3 regions of the Maridesulfovibrio zosterae DSM 11974 genome follow, and region 1 is predicted to be linked to each of the others. Evidence: riboswitches for the same ligand, from Rfam matches in the RefSeq annotation. Region 1 holds a riboswitch; each other region holds the start of a gene.
What was found. A riboswitch is a leader RNA that binds a small molecule or an ion and turns the genes downstream of it on or off. The one in region 1 is predicted to bind cobalamin.
Positions count from the first base shown of each region.

Region 1 (7,478 bases):
TATCGTGAATGAAACTCCTGACTCCATGAATGGCTTTATCTCATCTGATTCAGGGAAGTTAAATTTTACAGTGCAGGGTGATTATATATGGTGTTGCAAGTTGCCTGAGGGGAACTATTCAGTTTTTTCTGATGACAGTAAATTTAAGAAGAACTTTTCAGCTTCATGGCAGAGAAGTTTAGGTATGGCGGGGGATGAAATTCTCCACTGGGTTGTAAAAATTAAAGAACAGGATTTAGAATAATGAAAATCTGCATGATGCCCGGTGACGGAATCGGGCCTGAAATAATGGAACAGGGCATTAAAGTTCTCAATGTTATAGCTGATAGGTTCGGTCATAACTTTGAAACTACCGAGGCTCTAATCGGCGGGATTGCCATTGACGAAACGGGTGTTCCTCTTCCTGATGCAACTGTTAAAGCCTGCAAAGAAGCTGATGCAGTTCTGCTAGGCGCAGTTGGTGGACCAAAGTGGGATACTATTGATCCTGCAATTCGTCCTGAAAAAGGTTTGCTTGGTATTCGTAAAGAACTTTCACTTTTCGCAAACCTTCGTCCTGCAGCTCTTTTTCCACAGCTTAAAGATGCTTGTTTTCTGCGTCCTGACATCGTCGCTAAAGGTATCGATGTTATGGTTGTTCGTGAACTTACCGGTGGAATCTATTTCGGCGAACCGCGTGGGACCAAAGAAGAAAATGGCGAACGCATGGGCTACAATACGATGGTTTACTATGAGCACGAAGTAAGACGTATTGCTAAAGTTGCTTTTGAAGCTGCTCGTAAGCGTAAAAAACGTCTTTGTTCTGTTGATAAAGCCAACGTTCTTGATGTTTCACGTGTATGGCGTGAGATTGTTATTGAAGTTGCAGAAGATTATCCTGATGTTGAACTCAGTCATATGTACGTTGATAACGCAGCAATGCAGCTCGTACGTGATCCTTCCCAGTTTGATGTTATCGTAACTGGAAATTTATTCGGTGATATCCTTTCTGATGAAGCTGCTGTCATTACCGGATCTATCGGAATGCTGCCTTCTGCATCACTTGGTGAATCAAATCCTGGCCTTTTTGAGCCTATTCATGGTTCAGCTCCTGACATTGCTGGACAGAATAAAGCTAACCCTCTGGCAACTATTCTCTCAATTGCTATGATGCTTCGTTATTCTTTCAACATGACTGAAGAAGCAGATTGTATTGAAGCAGCTGTAGAGAAAACTCTTGCTCAGGGTTTGCGTACTGGTGATATTATGGATGAAGGTGGAACCCTTGTCGGCTGTACCGAAATGGGCGAAGCTGTAATTAAAAATTTGTAGGCGGAGCATGGCTCTGGAGTCCAAAGGATAGATTCTATCCTTTGGACTCTTCCTTATCAGCCCCTCCATTTTTAATGGAAGTTTCTTATTCGATTATTGCGAGTGAAGTTGTTTTTAGAACAGCTCCCTCGCTTTTTTGGTTTATATGATTCATGACTATTTTTTACTAACATGTTGATTGATATAATTCTGGATAAACGATGGCAACTTATAGCACTGATAAGAAGCATCCTTTTGAGGACAAACCGAATAAAACTTTGTTTGCTTTGGCTATTCCTGTTCTATTCTCTCTCGTGGCTGAGCCTGTAACAGGGTTGGTCGATACAGCTTTTGTGGCCCGCCTAGGATCAGAAGAGTTGTCTGCTCTAGGTATTGGTACCATGGTTTTTTCTTCTGTATTCTGGGTATTTGGATTTCTTGGGGTAGGAACACAGACTGAAGTTTCTCATGCTATAGGTAAAAAAGATTTTAAGCGTTCTTCTTCTCTGTGCTGGCTTGCGGTATTTATTTCAATAGGACTTGGATTGACACTTAGTATTTGTGCTTATCCTCTGTTGCCAAGTATTGCACGACTTATGGGCGGTTCTGCTGAAGTACTTGGTTATGCAACTGATTATATGGATTATCGTTTGCTTGGAGCTCCTGCGGTTCTGGTTATGCTGTCGTGTTTTGGAGCTTTACGCGGGTATCAGGACATGCGCTCTCCGCTATGGATTGCTGTAGGGATTAACCTTTTTAATGTAGCTCTTGACTGGAGCCTTGTGTTTGGCCATGGACCATTTACTAAAATGGGTGTTGGCGGGGCAGCATTGGCCAGTTCTATCAGTCAATGGATAGGTGCAGTATGGGCTGTCTTAGTGGTCAAAAGACACTATGGAGTTAATTTAGGTTTTAACCTAGCTGATGCTCGTCGGTTATTTGTTATCGGCGGTGATATGTTTGTGCGTACCGGAGGGGTTTGTTTCTTCCTGTTACTTTGTACCAGATTTGCTACGAAAGCAGGGGCTGAGGCAGGTGCTGCACATCAAGCTATTCGTCAATTTTTTGTGTTTTTGGCTCTTTTTTTAGATTCTTTTGCTATCAGTGGGCAATCGCTGGTAGGTTATTTTATTGGTAGTGCAGATCGGCATACTGCGCGAAAAGTTGCTTCTTTAGTCTGTAAATGGAGTTTTGTGACAGGGATCTTGTTGACAGTTGTTATGTACTTTGGTCAGCAACCTGTTGCCTGGGTGTTAGTACCACAGGAGTCTGCAATGGTTTTCGCTCCTGCATGGCTTGCCGTTACCTTTTTGCAGCCAGTAAATTCTCTTTCATTTGCTACCGATGGTATCCATTTAGGGACAGGAGATTTTAGATATTTGCGCAATGCTATGCTGATAGCTGTTCTGGTCAGTTCGTGCGCTCTTTTTGTCGTTAATTATTACAAGCCGGAGCGGATGCTTCTCTGGATATGGCTGGTTGCAGGTCTCTGGACATTCCTTAGAGCCTTCTTTGGTATGATCCGCATATGGCCTGGAATCGGTAATAGCCCACTTGCGGTAAAAACAGCCAGAAGGTCACCAAATCAACTTATTGACAGAGTGTCTGAAGAATAATATTACGCAGTTGCCTGAGGTGCTCTCACGAGCTTAATAGGGAATCCCGTTGAATTCGGGAACGGACCCGCCGCCGTGAGTCCTTGATAATTCACTCCACGTGAATCGTGTTTTTACGATTCTGGTGTGCCACTGAAATTTATTTCGGGAAGGCCTGGTATGAATGGGACGAGTCGGAAGACCTGCCTAGGTGCAAATCATAATTATTTTGACTGATAACGGGGCTTTTATCTGTCAAACATTGCTTCGGTCAGTTAATGCTGTCCGGTTGCTGCACTTTTATTTAAGCCCCCCAAATTCCAGGAGACTGTTATGCAGTATCGTTTTGGGGACAAATTTAAAATTTTTCCCGCACTTATTCTTATTGTTCTTCTCGCTATTCCCTCATTGGCTCTTGCCGGTCACGGTGATGCTAAACCTGTTAAGAAAGGTATTCTGCTGGCTGCTTTCGGTTCCAGCATGGATGAAGCTCAGATTACTTTTGAGAATATCGATAAGGCTGTCAAAAAGGCTTTCCCTGATGTTCCGGTTCGGTGGGCTTTTTCGTCAGCTATTATCAGAAATATTCTGGCTAAAAACGGTCGAATTGTTGATTCTCCCGTTACCGCAATGTCTAAAATGATGGATGAGGGCTTCACTCATGTTGCTGTGCAGTCTTTACATACAATTCCAGGTGAAGAGTATTCCGGAATTGTTGAAACCGTTAAGAAATTTGAAGGTATGCCTAAAGGGATGACTAAGGTCACTGTTGGTAAGCCACTTCTTTTTTCTGATACTGACATGAGAAGAACTGTTAAAGCAATTATTGCAAATATTCCTAAAGATCGTAAATCAAAGGATGCTGTGGTTCTTATGGGCCATGGAACTCCTCATTTTGCAAATATCTTTTACCCCGCCTCCCAATATTATTTTGCTCAAGCTGATTCTAAGATTTTTGTAGGAACAGTAGAGGGCTCTCCAACTCTGGATGATGTGAAAGCGATGCTTGCTAAGAGTAAATCCAAAAAAGTGTATCTTATGCCTTATATGTCTGTCGCAGGAGATCATGCCCGCAACGATATGGCGGGTGATGAATCTGACTCATGGAAATCAGTATTGACCAAAGCCGGGTATAAATGCGTACCTGTTTTGAAAGGTTCAGCTGAATTTCCTCAGGTTGTCGATATATGGGTTGATCATCTTAAGGTTGCTTTCAAGCATCTTGGAAACAATTAGTTTATGAATGGACAGGTGGCAGGAATGAATGCAGAGGGCAGAAGAACACTTGCAGTAGTCGTACTGTCAGTGCTTGTGCCTGTATCCATTTTTGCTGCCTGTCTTTTTGGCGCATACAATACTGAGCCTGCACAGGTTTTAAGTGTATTTAAGTCCGCTTTGGGGTTAGGTGCAGTAAAAGTCGATTCAGCTCTATCGTTTATTATTATAGACTTACGGCTTAGCAGAGTTTGTCTATCTTTTCTGGTGGGCATGTCTCTGGCTGTAGCCGGAACAGTTTATCAGGGGATTTTACGCAATCCTTTGGCTGATCCGTTTACTTTGGGCGTAAGCAGCGGTGCGGCTTTTGGGGCCAGTCTTGCTATCTTTGCAGGGTCTACAGCTCTTGGAGTCGGCTTGTGGAAGGAGTTCGGGAATATGCTTCTGCCATTGGCTGCCCTTATCGGGGCGATGGTAGCACTTGGCGCAGTGTTGATGCTGGGAAGGATTGGTGGAAGGCTGAGGCGGGAGACAATGGTTCTTGCCGGAATAGTCGTCGCCACATTTTTGTCGGCTTTGATTTCTCTGCTCAAGTCTCTGGACGAAGATTCCGTAACCAGTATAGTTTTTTGGATTATGGGAAGTTTTCAGGGACGTGGCTGGGATCATATGATCTTATTTCTGCCATACTTTATCGCTGGAATGATTCCTTTGATCTATTATTCACGGGAGCTTGATATCCTCTCACTTGGAGAAACTCAGGCCCGTCATCTAGGAATGGATGTTTCCCGCGTACGCATGTTTCTGCTTATAGGTTCCGGGTTACTTACGGGCGCAGCTGTAGCTGTTTCAGGTATAATCGGATTTGTGGGGTTGATAGTCCCTCATCTGGTACGCATGTTTCAAGGAGCAGAGCACAGGCCATTGCTTGTTTCTTCATCACTTCTTGGGGGACTGCTTCTGGTTTGGTCTGATGTTATTGCCCGTTCTCTATTATCTGGAGGGGAAGAGCTTCCTGTTGGAGTTGTGACTGCTCTTTTAGGCGGACCTTTTTTCTGTATGGTTTTGCGGTCCGGTTTTAACGGAGGCAGATCATGATTAAGGTGAAAATGCTTTCTGCCGGATATGGAAAACATAAGGTTCTTCAAAACTTGAATCTTGAATTTCCAGCCGGAACCATGACTGCAATTCTAGGTCCCAATGGCAGCGGTAAAACAACACTTGTTTCAACAATTGCCGGTGTGCTTAAGCCTTCAGCTGGAAGCGTGGAAGTACTTGGAGAAGATGTTCACAGTTATCACCCCCGTAAACTTGCTGAGCTTATGGCTGTTTTACCGCAAAGAGTGGAGCCCGCGTTTGGACTGACGGTCAAATCGATGGTTATGATGGGGCGATACGCTCATGGATCTGGTTTTTTCGGCTATGATTCTGAGGATGAATTTATTTGTAGTGAAGCAATTAAAACTGTCGGTATCAGTCACCTTGTAGATCGTCCTGTTTCAGAATTATCCGGTGGGGAATTTCAGCGAGTTTTAATGGCTCGCACTGTTGCACAGCAGGCCGACATAATGCTTCTTGATGAGGCTGCTTCTGGGATTGATGTTTCAGGCAAAATTGAGCTTTTTGATATGCTTCGCAAAATGAATACAGCTGGTGCAACTATCATTTGTGTTATCCATGATTTAAATCTTGCCGCACTTTATTTTGATCGGCTGGTTTTTTTGTCTACGGGTAGAGTTCTGCACGATGGTTCACCCGAAGATGTGATCACAAGGGATAATATTTCAGATGTTTATAACGTTTCTGTTGAGATTGTGGTTCACCCTGAGGCCGGTGTGCCTCAAGTCCTTTTTTCTCCTTGCTACAATTAGTTTTGTAGCACCTACGCTGGGAGCATATGCAGATTTTTCCATTGTCGATGACTTTGGGCATAATGTTGTATTAAGTGCTCCTGCAAAACGAATTGTAGCCTTGTATGGTTCTTTTAATGAAGTTCTGTATTCTATGAATTCAGGAGAATTACTTGTGGGGCGTACAGCTGCTGATCATTACCCTGAGCAGATAGCGGTGCTGCCGTCAATTGGTACGCATATGCGTCCGAATCCAGAGTTAATAGTCGCCCTCAAGCCTGATCTGGTATTGCAAATGGCCGGGAGATCTCAGGCGGCAACTGTGCTTGATCCGCTTAGAGTAAAAGGAATATCTTGTGCCATGTTCAAGGTGTCCTCATTTGAGGAACTGTTTTCCATGATCGAAAGGATCGGTATATTAATTGATAGAAAAGACCGGTCGTCGTTACTAATAGATTCAATGCGGAAACGGCTTGATGTTGTGCATGAAATGAGTGCCGACTTAAAGAATAGACCTTCAGTCTTCTTCGAAGTGCGCTATCCTAATCTGCTTGCAGCCGGTCAGGGGTCTATTGTTTCAGACATTATCAGCAAGGCTGGTGCTAGAAATTGCGTAAGAAATTTTAAAAAAATTGTGCGAATGGGTGAGGAAGAACTCTTTCGTCTTGATCCTGAAAATTATGTTTATCAGGTTGGTCGAATGAATCCATCTCCTGTCAAACTGCAACAGCGTAATCATTTTAAAATGTTAAAATCAGTTTCATCAAATAGAACTTTAAAAGTAGATGAGTCAGTCTTTTCAAGACCAGGTCCACGTAATGTTGATGCTGTTGAGATTCTGGCTAAATTTTTATTCGATAAAAGAGAAATAAATGAATAATTCAGGTAAAATATATGGCATAGGTGTAGGACCCGGTGATTCTGATCTACTCACTGTCCGAGCAGTGCGGGTTCTTGAAAAGGTTGATGTGGTTTTTGCCGCATCCTCAACCAAAAATGATTATTCACATTCGTTGCAGATAGCTTCAGAGTTTATCTCTGATAAATGTGAAGTGGTAAAACTTGGCTATCCTATGACTCGTGATAAGGATATTTTGAGTAAGGCGTGGGATAAAAACTGTGAAATTGCTCTTGAGTATATATATGGTGGTAAAACAGCTGCTTTTTTGACTCTTGGTGATCCATTAATTTATTCAACGTTCGGCTACATGATGCAAACAATGAATAAACTTTATCCGGAAGTGGACTTTGAAGTTGTGCCCGGTATTACATCATATCAAGCTGCGGCTGCCAAATCTCGACAGGTTTTAGTTGAATCCGGGCAGAATCTTCTTTTAACATCAGGCGTTGCCGATCCGGATAAGTTCGCTGAAAGTCTTAAGTCTGTGGATAATGCTGTTATCCTCAAAGCATATCGTAACTTTCCGCAATTGCGTGAAACGGTTAGTTGTCTTGATAAAATGGATGTAAAATTTTTTACTAAACTTGGGTTGGATGGTGAAGCTGTCTATCTTGATGTTAATGAAGT
Region 1 is NZ_KE384342.1:90,222-97,699, forward strand. Features, by position in the region: gene H589_RS0111945 (hypothetical protein) at 1-244, shown strand, start outside; gene leuB (3-isopropylmalate dehydrogenase) at 244-1,311, shown strand; gene H589_RS19745 (MATE family efflux transporter) at 1,512-2,906, shown strand; cobalamin riboswitch at 2,907-3,110, shown strand; gene H589_RS0111960 (sirohydrochlorin cobaltochelatase) at 3,219-4,121, shown strand; gene H589_RS0111965 (FecCD family ABC transporter permease) at 4,125-5,198, shown strand; gene H589_RS0111970 (ABC transporter ATP-binding protein) at 5,195-5,971, shown strand; gene H589_RS0111975 (ABC transporter substrate-binding protein) at 5,934-6,830, shown strand; gene cobI (precorrin-2 C(20)-methyltransferase) at 6,823-7,478, shown strand, end outside.

Region 2 (7,478 bases), on a different contig from region 1:
TGCCTGTAGGAGTTCTCCAGTCAGTGTGATCAGCAAACGGAATGGAAAGTAATCCACCAGTTTTCAGGATCTCACGCTGTTCAACTGAAAGATCCACCAATCCTTGCAGAGGATGTTCCAACAGCTCTTTTATAAGATTCTCTTCGGTTTGATAAAAATAACTGTCTTCATATCCCATCCCCTTAGCGAGAAGACAAAAGATATCCCAGTTACTTTTGCATTCACCAGGTGCAGGTATAATTTTATATGCCGTTCCAAACGAACAATAACCGTAAGAACTGTAGCAGTCAGATTGCTCCACGGAGAAGGTCGCCGGCAGTATTATATCGGCATAACGGGCAGTATCGGTCATAAAACGTTCGTGTACCACGGTAAACAACTCAGGATTAAGCAATCCATTTTCTATACCCTGCTGGTTTGCTACCGAGGCAACTGGATTACTGGCATATATATGCAGACAACGTATCGGAGTCTCTCCGTTCTCTCCTTGTAAAGCTGAACCGAGTTTATTTATATTTACTGTACGGGCTTTGTTACGTCTAAAATCAGGTCTTGTAATTCGATCCATGTCCACATAAGGACCTCCTCCTGTATTACATCCGCATAGACCTCCACCAGAGCGAGTCCATGCTCCGGTAAAAGCTGATAAAATTGTAATAAGACGAACGGTCATTCCGCCATTTCCATGCCGTGAATTTCCACTGCCCAGAATAATGGCCGGGGCTGAAGCTGCTCCATATTCTCTGGCAAGCTCAACTATAACCTTAGCTGGTACTCCGGTTATCCCCTCTGCCCATTCCGGTGAATAGGTACTAAGTGTTTCTTTGAACTCATCAAAGCCTACCGCTTCTGTTCTCATAAATTCTAAATCAGTCATACCTTCTTCATGCAGCACATGCATCATAGCAAGCGCCAGTGCCCCGTCAGTACCGGGAGTAACGAGTACAACTTGATCACAGTATGAAGCCATTTCATGAGCATACGATTCGATAAGCACAACACGCTTTCCATTCTTACGGGCCCGAACAATATCCGGCATACTCTGAAGGCGCGTAGCCTTCATGTTACAACCCCACACTATATAAAAATCACTATCAGCAAGTTCTCTTGGATCAAGGCCCCCTGTCTCACCCATTACCGCTGAATACCCAGCTCCCTTAGCTGAAGCGCATAGGGTCTTTATAAGCAAACATGCTCCCATTTTATTAAACAGAGCATCACCACAATTGCGGTGAATAAAACTCATAACCCCTGAATAATAAAATGGCAGAATTGAGTCTGGACCATTCTCAGCCAAAGCCTGCTTCCACCGTTCTACAATTGTACTGACAGCTTCATTCCATGAAACAGGAATAAACTCTCCGGCCCCCTTCTTTCCAACTCGTTTTAGGGGGGTAGTTATCCGCTTAGATGAATATATGGATTTTTCATAACGCTGCATCTTACGGCAGATCAGGCCGCCTGAAATGAGGTCATCTGGATCACCTTTAATTTTAACAATGCGATCATTGTCAGTTTCAGCCAAAAGTCCGCAAGTGGTTGGACAGTCATATGGACAGATAGTTTTATACGTTGTCATGCTTAAAATCCAATTTAATTGATTTAACTACTAAGAAACTAACCATTGTCAGAAACTAATAATTTTAAGATTTAGAATTGCATAAAATATGAAAAATAAGACAATTATTACAGCATTTTTTAAACAATATACATTTACTTTAAACTAAACATAAGTGTTGATCAAATTCTTACAACTACAGTTGCGTTGCCATATTTATCTTTTTTCCAACTGGGCCATAGTTATAAGTCCAAACCCATTTTCTGAAACATTTTCATATCTGATATTTTCAAATCCATGTAAAAGTAAAACTTTTGTGAGTTCATCTTTTTCTATAAAATGTGATGAGTATCCGCATAGTCTGGTCAAAGCCTCCAGCGAAGCTTTGGCTTTCAAGTCAGCAGATTTTTCATACCGGGTATAATGATGAGAAACGAACCAACCGCCCGGCTTAAGTGTCTCTGCAATTTTCTTAACAGCATTCGAAAGATCTTTTTTCATAGCATATAAGATGTGTGACATGACCGCTATATCATATTGCGATTCTGGCAGACGATCTTCTCTGAAATTAAAAGCACTGGTTGTGATCCGCTTTCTAAACCCCATATTATTGCAACGGGATTGAACCAAATCCAAAACATGCGGCAGGTCATAGATAACCCCCTCCATCTTGGAATTTCGCTCTAGAACTCCAAGAGTATATAGGCCATGATTACCTCCAATGTCACACATGGAAGTAAAATCATCAAAACCGGGCAACCTCGAAATACAATCTACCACCGGAGCCAATCCGCTGCTCATGGCATCCTGCGCAGTACCTTCAATGGCATCTTCGGCCCCCCACTCACTATCTGTAACCTCACGCTGCATCTCTCCACCAGCAAGCAGTTCAGGTATAGAGTCTTCAATCAGTGAATTGAAATGGGAAGACAACTGCAAAGCTTTCCCCTGATATAATGGAGATGTGCTGACAAGATATTCAACAGCCAGAGATGTATTTCTATAAATCCCATCTTTAAACTCTAAAATTTCGGAAGCAACCAGCACATCAAGAACTGGCTCCAAGCGTACAGCTTCAAGCCCCATATCATCAGCTAAATCCCCAGCAGTCGTTCCGATATCTGAAATAAAGTCAAACAATTTCAACTTTACTGCAGCTATAATTAATTTAGGAGTAATCGACTCCATTATTAATTTACGTACTGGTCCAAAATCATTTTCAGGTATAGCAATAAACATAGCCCCTCCGAAGTTTAGCAGCTAAACTTATTTAATAAAAAAATTTACTCTAAATAATTATCCATCCAGCTATTCATTTTCTCGCTCAATTCGCAAACAAGACGATAAGAGTCATCATCCAGCCCCCCCAGGAACTCTATAAATTCAGCATCATGGTGCTTATGAAATTCCATATGATTGTCATGAGCAATTCGTCCTGACTCAGTTGCCCTTATAATTGAGCGAGCTCTATTTAATTGATCCTTTTCCCTGGAAAGCAAACCTTTTTTACACAACCGACCAATTATCTGGGAAACAGCCCCTTTAGTAATACCAAGTTCACGTGCAAGATCTGTAACACCCGAAGATCCATGACCAACAACGGTTGACACCATTTTTATTTCAGCAGGGAACAAAGGATCACCCACGCCAAAATCAAAGGGCATCTTTTCGATTCGTGAATACTTTTCCATAGCATTTCCTAATAGCTTCATTGCCGGCAACACTTTTTTAAATGTTTTCATACACACTGTTTAGCTGCTAAACAGTGTGCAGTCAATCTGCTTTCATAAAAGATATTCTTGATATCACAACTGCACAAACACCTAAGTTTGAATTCTGACTTAATTATACTGGTACTAAAAAAAAAGAATTGATCACCAGTAATTCTCAGAAATCCAATCTCTTGGATAGTTATACACATAAATTTATTTTCTGTGGAAAACGAGTAAGTGCTCCTATGTCAGCCTTACTCCCACAAAGGCTAATGAGCTTTGAGTATGAAAAAGTCTAGAAAGGTCTTGACCAAAAGCCAAGGTTTGCTAGACTCACCAGCGTTGATTTTGTACTTCAGGTATCTGAACTTTTCAGATCATAAATAAAGGAAACCCGGTTAGATTCCGGGGCGGTTCTGCCACTGTATTTTTTATACTTTTATAAGGATAAAAAAAGCCAGCAACCTTTCCTGAAGCATTTCTGCAAGATGCAGATATTTTCCATCATACGGATACTCTGGCTTTAAGAAATATCCGACCTTAAAAAACTTGCAGGATACAGCCTTCTGGGCTCCCTGCGCCACAAACTCATACCTTATCTTCATGCTGAAGGACCTGCATACTGGCAATTTTCAAATTGCTTTGTCGCTTGTGCTTTGTGCTATGATAAAAAGGTCTGGGACAGACAATCCCCTCAAAGGACTAAACAGAATGACCGGACACGCAGTTATCACCCGTGAATCAGCCAAAATGGCTTTAGAAGAACACACTCGCTTTCAAGAAACCGTCAGCTCCAAAAAATACCAGATCCGCGACCGCAAAGGCCGTCTCCAAGAGCACTCCTTCACTGATGTTAAAAACAGACTTTGCCGTGAATTCTTAAAGCAGTCCCGGTTTGACAATCAAGAAAACGAGCAAGTGTGTGAAATGCTCCAGTCAGGACGATTCATCCCTGCAGGCTCAATTCTTTCAGGTCTGGGTAACGACTATATTAAATGCTCTCTTAGCAACTGCTACTTAGCCAAAATCGAATCAGATTCATTGGAAGGTATCTTTGAAGCCCAGAAAAAACTCGCAAGGACCTATTCATATCGTGGGGGGAGCGGGATTGACATTACCATATTGAGACCTTCAGGCGATCCTGTGAATAATGCAGCTGTAACGTCTTCCGGAGCAGTCAGCTTCATGCCGCTTTTCAGTGAATTGACAAATACTATAGGCCAGAATGGCAGACGCGGTGCGCTGATGATATCTTTGGATATCAGACACCCTGAGACCCGCCGTTTTATCTGGTGCAAAAGCAAACCTGAAGAAATTTTCGGAGTGGATTCCCTTACAGGTAAAACTCAGGATGTATTCGGGGCTAATATCAGCCTTAAAATTACTGATGATTTTATGCAGGCTGTGGAAAATGATAAAGATTGGACCTTTATTTTTCCTGACCGTAGCAAGGTTACGGGCAAGATATGTGGACATGAGACACTAGAGCTTCTTCCGGAAGTATATGAAGCACTTGATCCGCAAATTGGAGATCATCTTGAGGCTGAAATTACCTATAAAATTACTGCCATTGACCCCAAAAAGTATCTGATCAAAGTAGAACCGGATCTTCCTGTAAATGATGAACAGGCTGTTCTTCATGAAGAGTCACTGACATTTACTCTCGCCAGACGACGTAATGAGACATCGGATATTTTTGATCCGGTAAAGTCAGTGTATAACACCATCTGGGACGGAGACTACAGCCGCTGGCAGGAACTCGGACTTCCTTTCAAATCGTATGAAACAGTGAATGCCCGTGAACTGCTCGAAGAGATCAGCACGTCAGCATGGCAATCCGGTGACCCTGGAATTCTGTATCAGGATACTACACAGCGCAATACTCCCGGTACATACATCGATCCTAAGCGTCTTAAGCCAATGTCCACAAATCCATGCGGAGAGCAAAGTCTGGGCTACTGGAATAATTGTCTTCTCGGGGCTATGGTTTTGCATCGTTATGTCGCCAACCCTTTCACAAAAGAGGCACAGTTTGACGCAGACCTGTTCCGGGACGATCTGACCAGAACAATGTTCTTTATGGATACTATGTCTGATCTCAACCAGAGCAAGCATCCCCTTCAGGCACACCGTGATGCAGACAAGTATGGTAAAAGAATCGGCATAGAATTCACCGGACTTGGTGATATGCTGGCCATGCTGGGCATGCGTTACGGTAGTGATGAATCCATATCCTTCATTAAGGAAATCCTGAGAAATAAGGCCATCACTGAAATTTCTATCAGTGCTGAAATTGCTGAACGTTTCGGAGTTGTGGAAGCGTTGAAAGATCAGAAAGCCAGAAAACGGTTTCTGGAGTGCCCATATATAGTAAATCTGGATCTGCCTAAAAAATTACAGAAAAAGATAATGAATACAGGGCTACGCCATACAGCCTTCAACACTGTCGGACCATCCGGATCAATTTCCATTATGTCGGACAATTGCACCTCTGGAATCGAACCGGCATTTATGTTCAGTTATACCAGAGAGACCCGTCTTGAGGCTGGAAAAGTATTTGAATTCATCCATCTGCCTCCATTAAAATGGATGCTTGAAACCAATCAGGAAGAGCTGTTTGGGAAATATACGGCTTTACAATTGAAAGAAAAATTGAACTACGTCCAATCAGATGAACTTGATTATATGGACCGCATCCGCATGCAGGCTGCAATTCAGAAGTTCACTGACAGTTCAATTTCTTCTACAATCAACCTTTCAGAAGACACTGACAAGGAAACCATATTCCAGATTTATCTTGAAGCATGGAAACATGGACTCAAGGGAGTAACCGTCTTTCGTAACGGTTGCAAAAAAGGTGTTCTGACCAAAAAAGAAGAAAAGAAAGAGACTAATCCAACGATGCTGGGGCAAAACCCGTCCCTTTTCGAAAGAGAGCTGGGAGATATCGAACGAGCCGAGAGACACCGTGTTACCTGGAAAGGATCCAAAATGTACATCATTGTCTCCTTGGATGAATCGGGCAATCCTATTGAAATATTTGTCAAGCTGCCCAAGGAAGCGGGTGTTACCGGATCAGGTATATATAATGAACAGGTATTTCAGGAAAAGTATTCTCTGTGGGAAACCATAACTCGCCTGACCAGTATGCTCCTGCGTGTGGGTATGCCCATAGATAGAATTCTCACACAACTTGATCGTTCCAGCTATAATATAATAGATGCCTCAGCTATTATTTCCCGCATCCTGCGTCAGTACATATCCCTTGATATGGACGATCAGACCATTGTATCCAAAGGACTTGGAGCACTTTGCCCCGAATGCGGTAAAAATGCTTATGTCCCAGAGGGTGGCTGCAAAATCTGCAAGGCATGCGGCTACACCACATGTGGATAAAAAGCGTAGACTAAGATTGATCAAGTAAAATGGTCAAAATAAAGATCCAATTTATAAAAATAAAAACCACCGTTTCAATTGAAACGGTGGTTTTTATTTTATCATTTGCTATTGGGGCTCAATAAGTCTGTACCGAACTAGCTGCCTTCTTATATCTTCAAACACTACAGGTTTTACAATATATGTATCAGCTCCACATTCATATACAGCTTTGAGCATAGTCTTATCATCACTGATTGTGCTGGCTATAAATATTTTGGATTCACATGAAAAAGATTTCACATTTTTGCTTTGCTCAATCTGGCGAATAGCTTTACAGGCCTGCAAGCCATCAATATTGGGCATCATAATGTCCATAATAATCAAATCAAAATATGGGCTTTGCCCCGCAAGGCTTTCAGTCACAGCCTGAATTGCTTCAACTCCGTCCTTTGCAATATAACAGGGCATATATTTTGATAAAAAAGAGACGATAATTTTTCTGGTTGCAAAATCGTCATCAACAACCAACGCAGTAGGATTCTTGCGAGTCTGGCATATACAACTCTGCTCATCAAAATCAGCGCAACCTGCAATAGCTGTCGACTGTGTCATATAATTATATTGTGAAAGATCATCCTGCACAACTCTCTGAATCCCCTCAAATTCAACATCAACACCCAATTCAGCAGAAATATTTTTTATACGAGAGATAGGTTTATCTTCTTCAAAATCAGAATCTTTGAGTTCTTCAATAGTTGATAAAATTGTTTTTGACTCAATCTCTGAGCCAGAAATATTCGGAGTAGAAAATTCGTACTCAGTGGCAGTTT
Region 2 is NZ_AUDC01000012.1:463,654-471,131, forward strand. Features, by position in the region: gene H589_RS0108995 (molybdopterin-containing oxidoreductase family protein) at 1-1,579, opposite strand, end outside; gene H589_RS0109000 (methyltransferase) at 1,775-2,797, opposite strand; gene H589_RS0109005 (MarR family winged helix-turn-helix transcriptional regulator) at 2,842-3,249, opposite strand; cobalamin riboswitch at 3,611-3,758, shown strand; gene H589_RS0109015 (adenosylcobalamin-dependent ribonucleoside-diphosphate reductase) at 3,982-6,666, shown strand; gene H589_RS20400 (ATP-binding response regulator) at 6,775-7,478, opposite strand, start outside.
Region 2: it holds a riboswitch for cobalamin, as region 1 does, so the genes downstream of both, H589_RS0109015 (adenosylcobalamin-dependent ribonucleoside-diphosphate reductase) here and H589_RS0111960 (sirohydrochlorin cobaltochelatase) in region 1, are expected to answer to the same signal.

Region 3 (7,478 bases), on a different contig from region 1:
GGAAGATTGTTATCAGGCGTTGCGGGGATTGCGTACACTTGCAGTGCGGTTAAAGCATCATGAACTTGCTGCTCTTGATGTGGCAACGTGGCTTTCTGAACATGATATGGTTGATGCTGTTATACATCCTGCTCTTGCAAACCATCCACAGCATGAGCTTTGGAAAAGAGATTTCAAGGGCTCCAGCGGTTTATTTGGATTTACTCTTAAAGAGGAATTTGAAGATATGGATCATTCGCTCTTTGTGGATAATCTTGGGCTGTTCGGGTTAGGTTATAGCTGGGGTGGCTACAAAAGTCTGATCACAGGTGGAAAATTCATGAGGACTAATCATTTCGGATACGAAGGTAAGACCATATTCAGATTGAATATAGGAATGGAAGACGTTGATGATTTGAAACAGGATTTGAGTAAGTCTCTTCAGAAATTAAAAAAGTAATAGTATTATTGAAAATATGCAGATTTCACATAACTTTTTAAAATGTTGTGTGAGTGTCACGGGGTCTCTTTTAAAAAGGGGCCTTCGTGACTTGCGCCATTGTTAGTCATACTCAGATAAAAATATCTGCTGGGCCTTGGCTGCCTGCAAATATATTTGTTGAAATTCAGGTATTCCTATTTCCTCAGCCCAGTGCAGATATATGGATTTAAGAAAATTTTTGCGTAGCATGGGGGCCGCGTTGAGACGGTTCTGGATTGCTTTTTCTACGTTCATTTCACATATAATATTGTGTAGTGTTTCGGCGCGATGAATTATTCTATGTGAGCTTTCGATCAGCTCGTTTCCAGTCTTGGCAATTTGCTTCCTTAATGAATCTTTTTTCAGAAGAACGTTCAATTTTTCTACTAAGTCATCGGCATTGTCAGCTTCATACGAGACAAGATGTCTGCCGTCTTCAAAAATATCGAAAAGGCCTTGCTCGATTTTAGGAGTCAGTAAGCATGCTCCGCAGGCCAAGGCTTCAAAGACTCTGAAATTAAGGTCGCCGCGTTCAGCTATATTGAGGACAACCCGTGCTCTTGGAAAAAGTTTACGATATTCTCCCTGTGTTACATGTAATCCGGGCACTCGCATAGCAACTTTATCAAGAAATTTCATGCGTGCAGGAGTAAGCACTGGGTCCACCTTACCTACAAATAGTAAGTCCCACTCTTTTTCCATTTCAAGCGGAACATCTGCATCCATGACTATTGGTGGAAACCAGACCAGTCTTGATTCTTTAAGTCTGGGCTTGAAACGTTCAAGGTGATCTTTGAGACTGACAAGGCAGATATCGAATCCCTGGGCGTAGAGTGGATACCAACTATGAATATGGGTATCGATGCAGTGGAAAATAGTCAGACATGGATATGATTCTACTCCTGCCAGAGGAGGGGCAATGGATCGATCTGCGTAAACCACGGCAAAGGGTTCATCCCCTGTCTTTTCGAGAATGTCCTGCCAAGTAAATACCTGTTGTCCGCAGATGGGAATGTGAATGGTTTTATAGCCAAGTTCGTCCATGCCGGTACGGAAGAAAGTGTTACCTATCCACGCGATTGTTTTTGCTGCTTTGTTCATCTCTTGTATGAAGATAACAATTAATTAAATAAATTTAAAGCAGGACGTTTGGGTTGTACCTGGGTAAGTTATTGCAGTTGGTTATGTTTGATCATGGAGCGGATTGTCAGTTCATCAAGATCAAGTGGAGGAGTAAACTTAAAACCGCAAATGTTGTTTTCTTTCCATACTGCGACCACGTTCTGGCTGCTGAGAAAACCTATGTTATCATTAAAAATGCAGCCACGTATAAAGAGTTTGTCTTGCGGGCTGATTTTGCTTTGGTCTTCCGACCCGTTGATACTTATGCGCATACCTACAGGTGAAATATCAAGTATTGTTATGTCTATATCGCCTTTTTCAGATGATACATAAATGTCACACTGTCGGAAAAAATTTTCAATTTTTGAAAGTTTTATTCTGTTTGTTTTTCTTCTATCAAATAGTGTATTCATGAATTTCTCCATCGGGAGCAAACAGTAATTGCGAAAATAGATCAAGTGAATTATTTTTATTTTGCTTGATCAGGCCTCTTTTAACTCTTGGCTAAAGACGTTAAACGGGTTAAGTTATTAGAATCTAGGTAATAGTGATATAATATTTGATGCATATCTATATTTAAGGTGTTGTGTAAAATAAATTTGGGGGATTGTGGTGAGGAAGTTATTGGTAATTTTTATTTTGGCAGGGATGATGCTCTCCGGCTGTGTCTATGTTGATATGGATGTAGAAAATTCCCCGGCACCTGGGCTCGACTTCAGCAAGTTCAAGACTTTTGCTTTTAAAAAGAAAAGTGAGTCACGCAAAGAACTCGAATCTGGCCTTCTCGGTACAGCAAAAGCAGAGCTGGAAGCTAAAGGATTCAGGTATGATCCCAATTCCCCTGATTTTCTGGTGCTGGTTAATTTCGGTTCAAAGTCGTTTATTGAGCGCGGAGTAACCTATAAAAGAGATGCATTTGAATATAATTTTATCAGCAAGACCAATACAAACGTAGGAGCTGTAAAGGATTCAGATGTAAATCGTCAGGATAATACTGTTCGTATTTATTTAATGACCCCTGAAAATGAAGGTGAAAAGACTTTTCTCTGGCGTGGAAAAGCTTCCAGTGTCGATTTTGAAGGAGTGGGCATTGTTGGAAAGTGTCTTGTTAAAGGAGCTCTTCTAAAGTTCCCTGCAGCAGAAGGAACTTTTCATGAAAAGATGAATGTGAGAGATTGCAAATAATATTTTCTTATTAAGTTGACGTAAAGCCTTCGGAAGTAATTCCGGAGGCTTTTTTTTTGGGGATTAATATAAAATTACATACCTGCTTGACATCCATAAAATTTATTGGCAGTTTTTAATAACTATATAACAATATTTTTATATACGTAAGTAGTTGTAAATTCCTCAGGAAACGGAAAACGGTGTGAATCCGTTGCAGGTGCGCTGCTGTAACCGGAGTTATGAATTTAAAAATGGTAAAAATTCACTGGTCAAACGGGAAGAATTTATACCATGCGTCAAATGTATCCGGAAGCCAGAAGACGTCCTGTGGAAATGGTGCTGAACTTCGCAAACAAGGTCAGAAGCGAATAAAATTATTCGCGCCGCAAGGTACACTTTAAAATGGAGAACACTATGCAGACGCACACACTTGGTTACCCAAGAATAGGTAGTAATCGTGAATTAAAACAAAAACTGGAAGCATACTGGCGAGGTGATGTCTCAGCAGATGATCTCGCGATAACTGCTCAAAAAATCAGACTCAATCATTGGAATATTCAGGCTGGAGCTGGAGTCGACCTGCTACCTGTCGGAGATTTTTCATATTATGATCATATGCTCGATAATGCTGTAAGATTCGGCGCTATTCCAGAAAGGTATAATGTTGAAAACGGTCAGGCCTCCCTTGATGACTATTTCAGAATGGCCAGAGGTGAAGCTGGGGAAAACGGAATTCCTGCAATGGAAATGACTAAGTGGTTTGATACAAATTACCACTACATAGTTCCCGAATTTAAAAAGGATCAAAGTTTCAGGTTGGCTGATGACTCACTTATCAGGCAGGTCGAAGAAGCTGCTTTTGCGGGACATAAAGTTAAGGCCGTGCTTCCCGGGCCTTTGACTTTTTTAATGCTAGGAAAGTGCGCCGACGAGCAGTTTGACAAGTTGAACCTGCTTCAAAATTTAATTCCGGCTTACGTTGAGCTTATCGAAAAGCTGTCTGGTAAATGTAGCTGGATTCAATTCGATGAACCTGTTCTTGCTCTTGATCTTGATGAAGAAGTTAAGAGACTTTTTGGGCCTGTTTACAGGACTTTTAAGGAAGCGTCATCAAATCTGAGGATTTTGGTTGCCACGTATTTTGGTGGACTTGGCAATAATCTTGATGTTGCTGCTCATTTACCTGTTGATGGATTGCATGTCGATTTAGTTAGAGGGTATCAGGATCTTGGGCTTTTGCTTAAAACGATCAACTCCGATTTAAGTCTTTCACTTGGAGTCGTGGATGGCAGAAATATCTGGCGGGCTGATCTTGAGAAGGCAATTTCCACTGTGAAATCTGCTTGCAGTGTACTTGGCAGTGACAGGGTTTTTGTTGCTCCTTCGTGCTCACTCCTTCATGTGCCTTTTGATCTGGATCTTGAAACAAAACTTGATGATGAGATTAAGTCGTGGATGGCCTTTGCAAAGCAGAAGTGTTCAGAAGTAAGAATTATTGCAGATGCTGTTAGTGGGCTTGATGTTAGCACAGAACTTGCGGAAAATAGGGCTGCTTTTGAATCTCGTAAGAATAGCAGCAGGGTCCACAATTTAAAAGTGTCGCAACAACTTGCAGGTCTTAAACCTGAAGATTTTCATAGAAAATCTTCTTACCCTGTCCGTGCAGAAATTCAGCATACCTCACTGGGATTTCCATTACTCCCAACAACCACAATAGGTTCTTTTCCACAGACTTCTGAAGTTCGTGCAAAACGAAGTGCTTATAGGAATAATCGAATTGATCAGCCAGAATATAAAGCCGCCATGTACAAATATATTGAAGACTGCATTCGTCGTCAGGAAGATATGGGCTTAGATGTTCTGGTTCATGGTGAACCTGAGCGTAATGACATGGTAGAATATTTTGGAGAAAATTTTGAAGGATATTGTTTCACTTCTAATGGATGGGTACAGAGCTACGGATCTAGATGCGTAAAGCCTCCAATTATATTTGGAGACATTTCACGACCTGTCCCTATTACTTTAGATTGGATTAACTATGCTCAGTCTCTTTCAGATAAAGAAGTTAAAGGGATGCTTACCGGACCTGTAACAATACTTTGTTGGAGTTTTGTGCGTGATGATCAGCCTCGCAGTGAAACATGCCGTCAGATTGCTCTTGCTGTACGTGATGAAGTGGCTGACCTCGAAAAAAGCGGGGTTAAAGTTATTCAGATTGATGAACCTGCTTTGCGCGAAGGACTTCCACTGAGGAAATCCGAGCAGAAAGAATATTTGAGATGGGCAGAAGAGGCTTTTCGCCTTTCATCGTCCTGCGTTAAAGATGAGACTCAGATACATACCCACATGTGCTACTGCGAGTTTGATGAGATCATCGATTCAATAGCGGCACTCGATGCTGATGTTATCAGTATCGAAGCCAGCCGTAGCCGTATGGAACTCCTCGGCAGTTTTGAGCAGTTCAGTTATCCAAATGAAATAGGACCGGGAGTTTATGATATCCATAGCCCTTCAATACCTGCGCAAGCTGACATGGAATTACTCCTTGAAAAGGCTTTGAAAGTAATTCCTGCTGAGCGTCTCTGGGTAAATCCTGATTGCGGATTGAAAACGCGTAAGTGGGACGAAGTGGAGCCTGCACTAAAAAATATGGTTCAGGCAGCAATTAACGTTCGCAAAAGATTGAATTAATTAAAATAAAAGTTTTTTTCGGGGCACATGTTTGTGTCCCGAAAAAAACTTTAAAATAATGGAGAAGAAAAATGCAAGTTGCAAAAAGTATTAGTGAGTCAGGTCAGTTTTTTTCATTTGAATTCTTTCCACCAAAAGATAAAGCAACTTGGCCAGTTTTTATGGAAAAAGCGCAAAGATTGACTGACTTGAATCCTCTTTTTGCTTCAGTAACTTACGGTGCTGGGGGAACAAGTCATGAAAATTCTTTAGAGGTCTGTTCCGCTATTAAAAAAGACATGGGAGTTAATATTCTTGCCCATCTAACCTGCGCTGGAGCAAGTGAGAATTCGATTGATGATTTTGTAGGTCAGCTCAGTCAGATTGGAGTTACTGACATTTTAGCTCTCGGTGGAGACGGCCTGGCTGAATCTAATGTTAAGAGCCGTTTTTTTCATGCCGTTGACCTTGTAGAATATGTAGATGAAAAATTTTCTGAAGTTGGAATCGGTGTTGCCGGATATCCCGGCGGGCATCCTGATTGTCCGTCTATAGTCAGGGATATAAAATTTCATAATGACAAGCTTGCTGGCGGTGCCGACTTTACAATAACTCAACTTTTTTTTGATAATAGACAGTTCTTTGATTATACACAGCGCGTAGCAGCTCTTGGTGTAGAACGTCCTGTGATTCCGGGGGTTTTACCAATACAATCGCTGGCTTCATTGCGCAGAATTATGTCATTGTGCGGAGCAGCTATACCCGGAGATCTTTATTGCGGAGTTGAAAAGGCTTTTAAAGATGGTGGTGATGCGGCTGTTATGGATTTTGGGTTTGAATTCGCTCGCAAGCAAATAGCTGGCCTGCTTGATGGAGGAGCTCCGGGAGTGCATATTTATACGCTTAACCGGGCAGCAATGTGTGAAAAACTGATTGCGACTTTAAAAGCGGATGGATATTTTAACTAAGTTTTTTATCTGACTGTATTGTTAATGCAAAAATCCCCCACCAATTTAAAGTTTGGCGGGGGATTTTTATATTTGGAGGAATAATCTTAAAGGAAACCTTTGAACGTTTCAGCAATTTGCGCTGCGCTCTTTACCCGCTCGGGGCCATGTTCAATGATGAAAGGAAGAATTTTGTCTGAATAGTTACCAAGACCTGACAAAAGGGTCTCACTTATTCCTTTGGAGGAGGGAGAGGCTATAAAATCTTTAATTTCAGTATACAATGTTTTAGCTTCCGAGACGGAGTTGTTACCGGATGTGTATGCAGTTGAGGCGTGGTTATATACTTTTTTAGCTTTATCAATGCTGTTCGGGTCAGTAATAATTTTGGTCAGTTTTGAAGTCAGTGTAGAGTCTGTTGTTGCAGAGTCCATACTTTCAGAAAAAGCAACCATTTTGAAAAGTTTGCTGAAACCTGATTCTGAGTTGATAGAGTCAAGTTTTCCAGCAACGCTGGAGCTTTCACCTGGGCTTATGAGGCTCATGGTGGCCGTTTGTGCATCAACAAGGTTTTCTGTGGAATCAGAAAAGCCTGTATAGACATTTTTTGCACGGGTCAGCAAAGTTGTTCCTTCTGCTGCACTTTTAGCTGTCTCTGCAGAGGAGGTGAGGTCATTGAAGCTGAATGCTTGTGCGGGAGTCAGTTGGATAAGTATGCAGGATAGGGCCAGCAAACATATTGTCAGGGAATGTGATAATTTTGAGTAACTCATTTTTGAATGCTCCATTTTTTTTAGTTAGTATTAAACTATACGGAAAAGTTTTCTTTTTAGCTATTAGAAAACATAGTGTCTGCTATCCTATGCTAACTGGAGAAATATTTCATATGATTTATGACAATTTACTTTTTCAATGTTTTCGAATTTGAAGGAGTATGGCTTAAAATTTTGTCGTTACAGCTGGGCAAAACTTTGAACAGCTGGAAGGAAATGGCTGAATGTTAAAAATAAAAAAGCCGCAACTATTGTTGCGGCTTTTTTATTTGAAAAATGGTGCCGAAGAGAAGACTCGAACTTCCACGGGGGAACCCCCACTAGACCCTGAACCTAGCG
Region 3 is NZ_AUDC01000011.1:465,848-473,325, reverse strand. Features, by position in the region: gene metC (cystathionine beta-lyase) at 1-439, shown strand, start outside; gene H589_RS0106405 (glycosyltransferase family protein) at 542-1,561, opposite strand; gene H589_RS0106400 (pilus assembly protein PilZ) at 1,630-1,995, opposite strand; gene H589_RS0106395 (DUF4136 domain-containing protein) at 2,195-2,767, shown strand; cobalamin riboswitch at 2,898-3,093, shown strand; gene metE (5-methyltetrahydropteroyltriglutamate--homocysteine S-methyltransferase) at 3,164-5,440, shown strand; gene H589_RS0106380 (methylenetetrahydrofolate reductase) at 5,512-6,387, shown strand; gene H589_RS0106375 (hypothetical protein) at 6,474-7,139, opposite strand; tRNA gene H589_RS0106365 (tRNA-Leu) at 7,417-7,478, opposite strand, start outside.
Region 3: it holds a riboswitch for cobalamin, as region 1 does, so the genes downstream of both, metE (5-methyltetrahydropteroyltriglutamate--homocysteine S-methyltransferase) here and H589_RS0111960 (sirohydrochlorin cobaltochelatase) in region 1, are expected to answer to the same signal.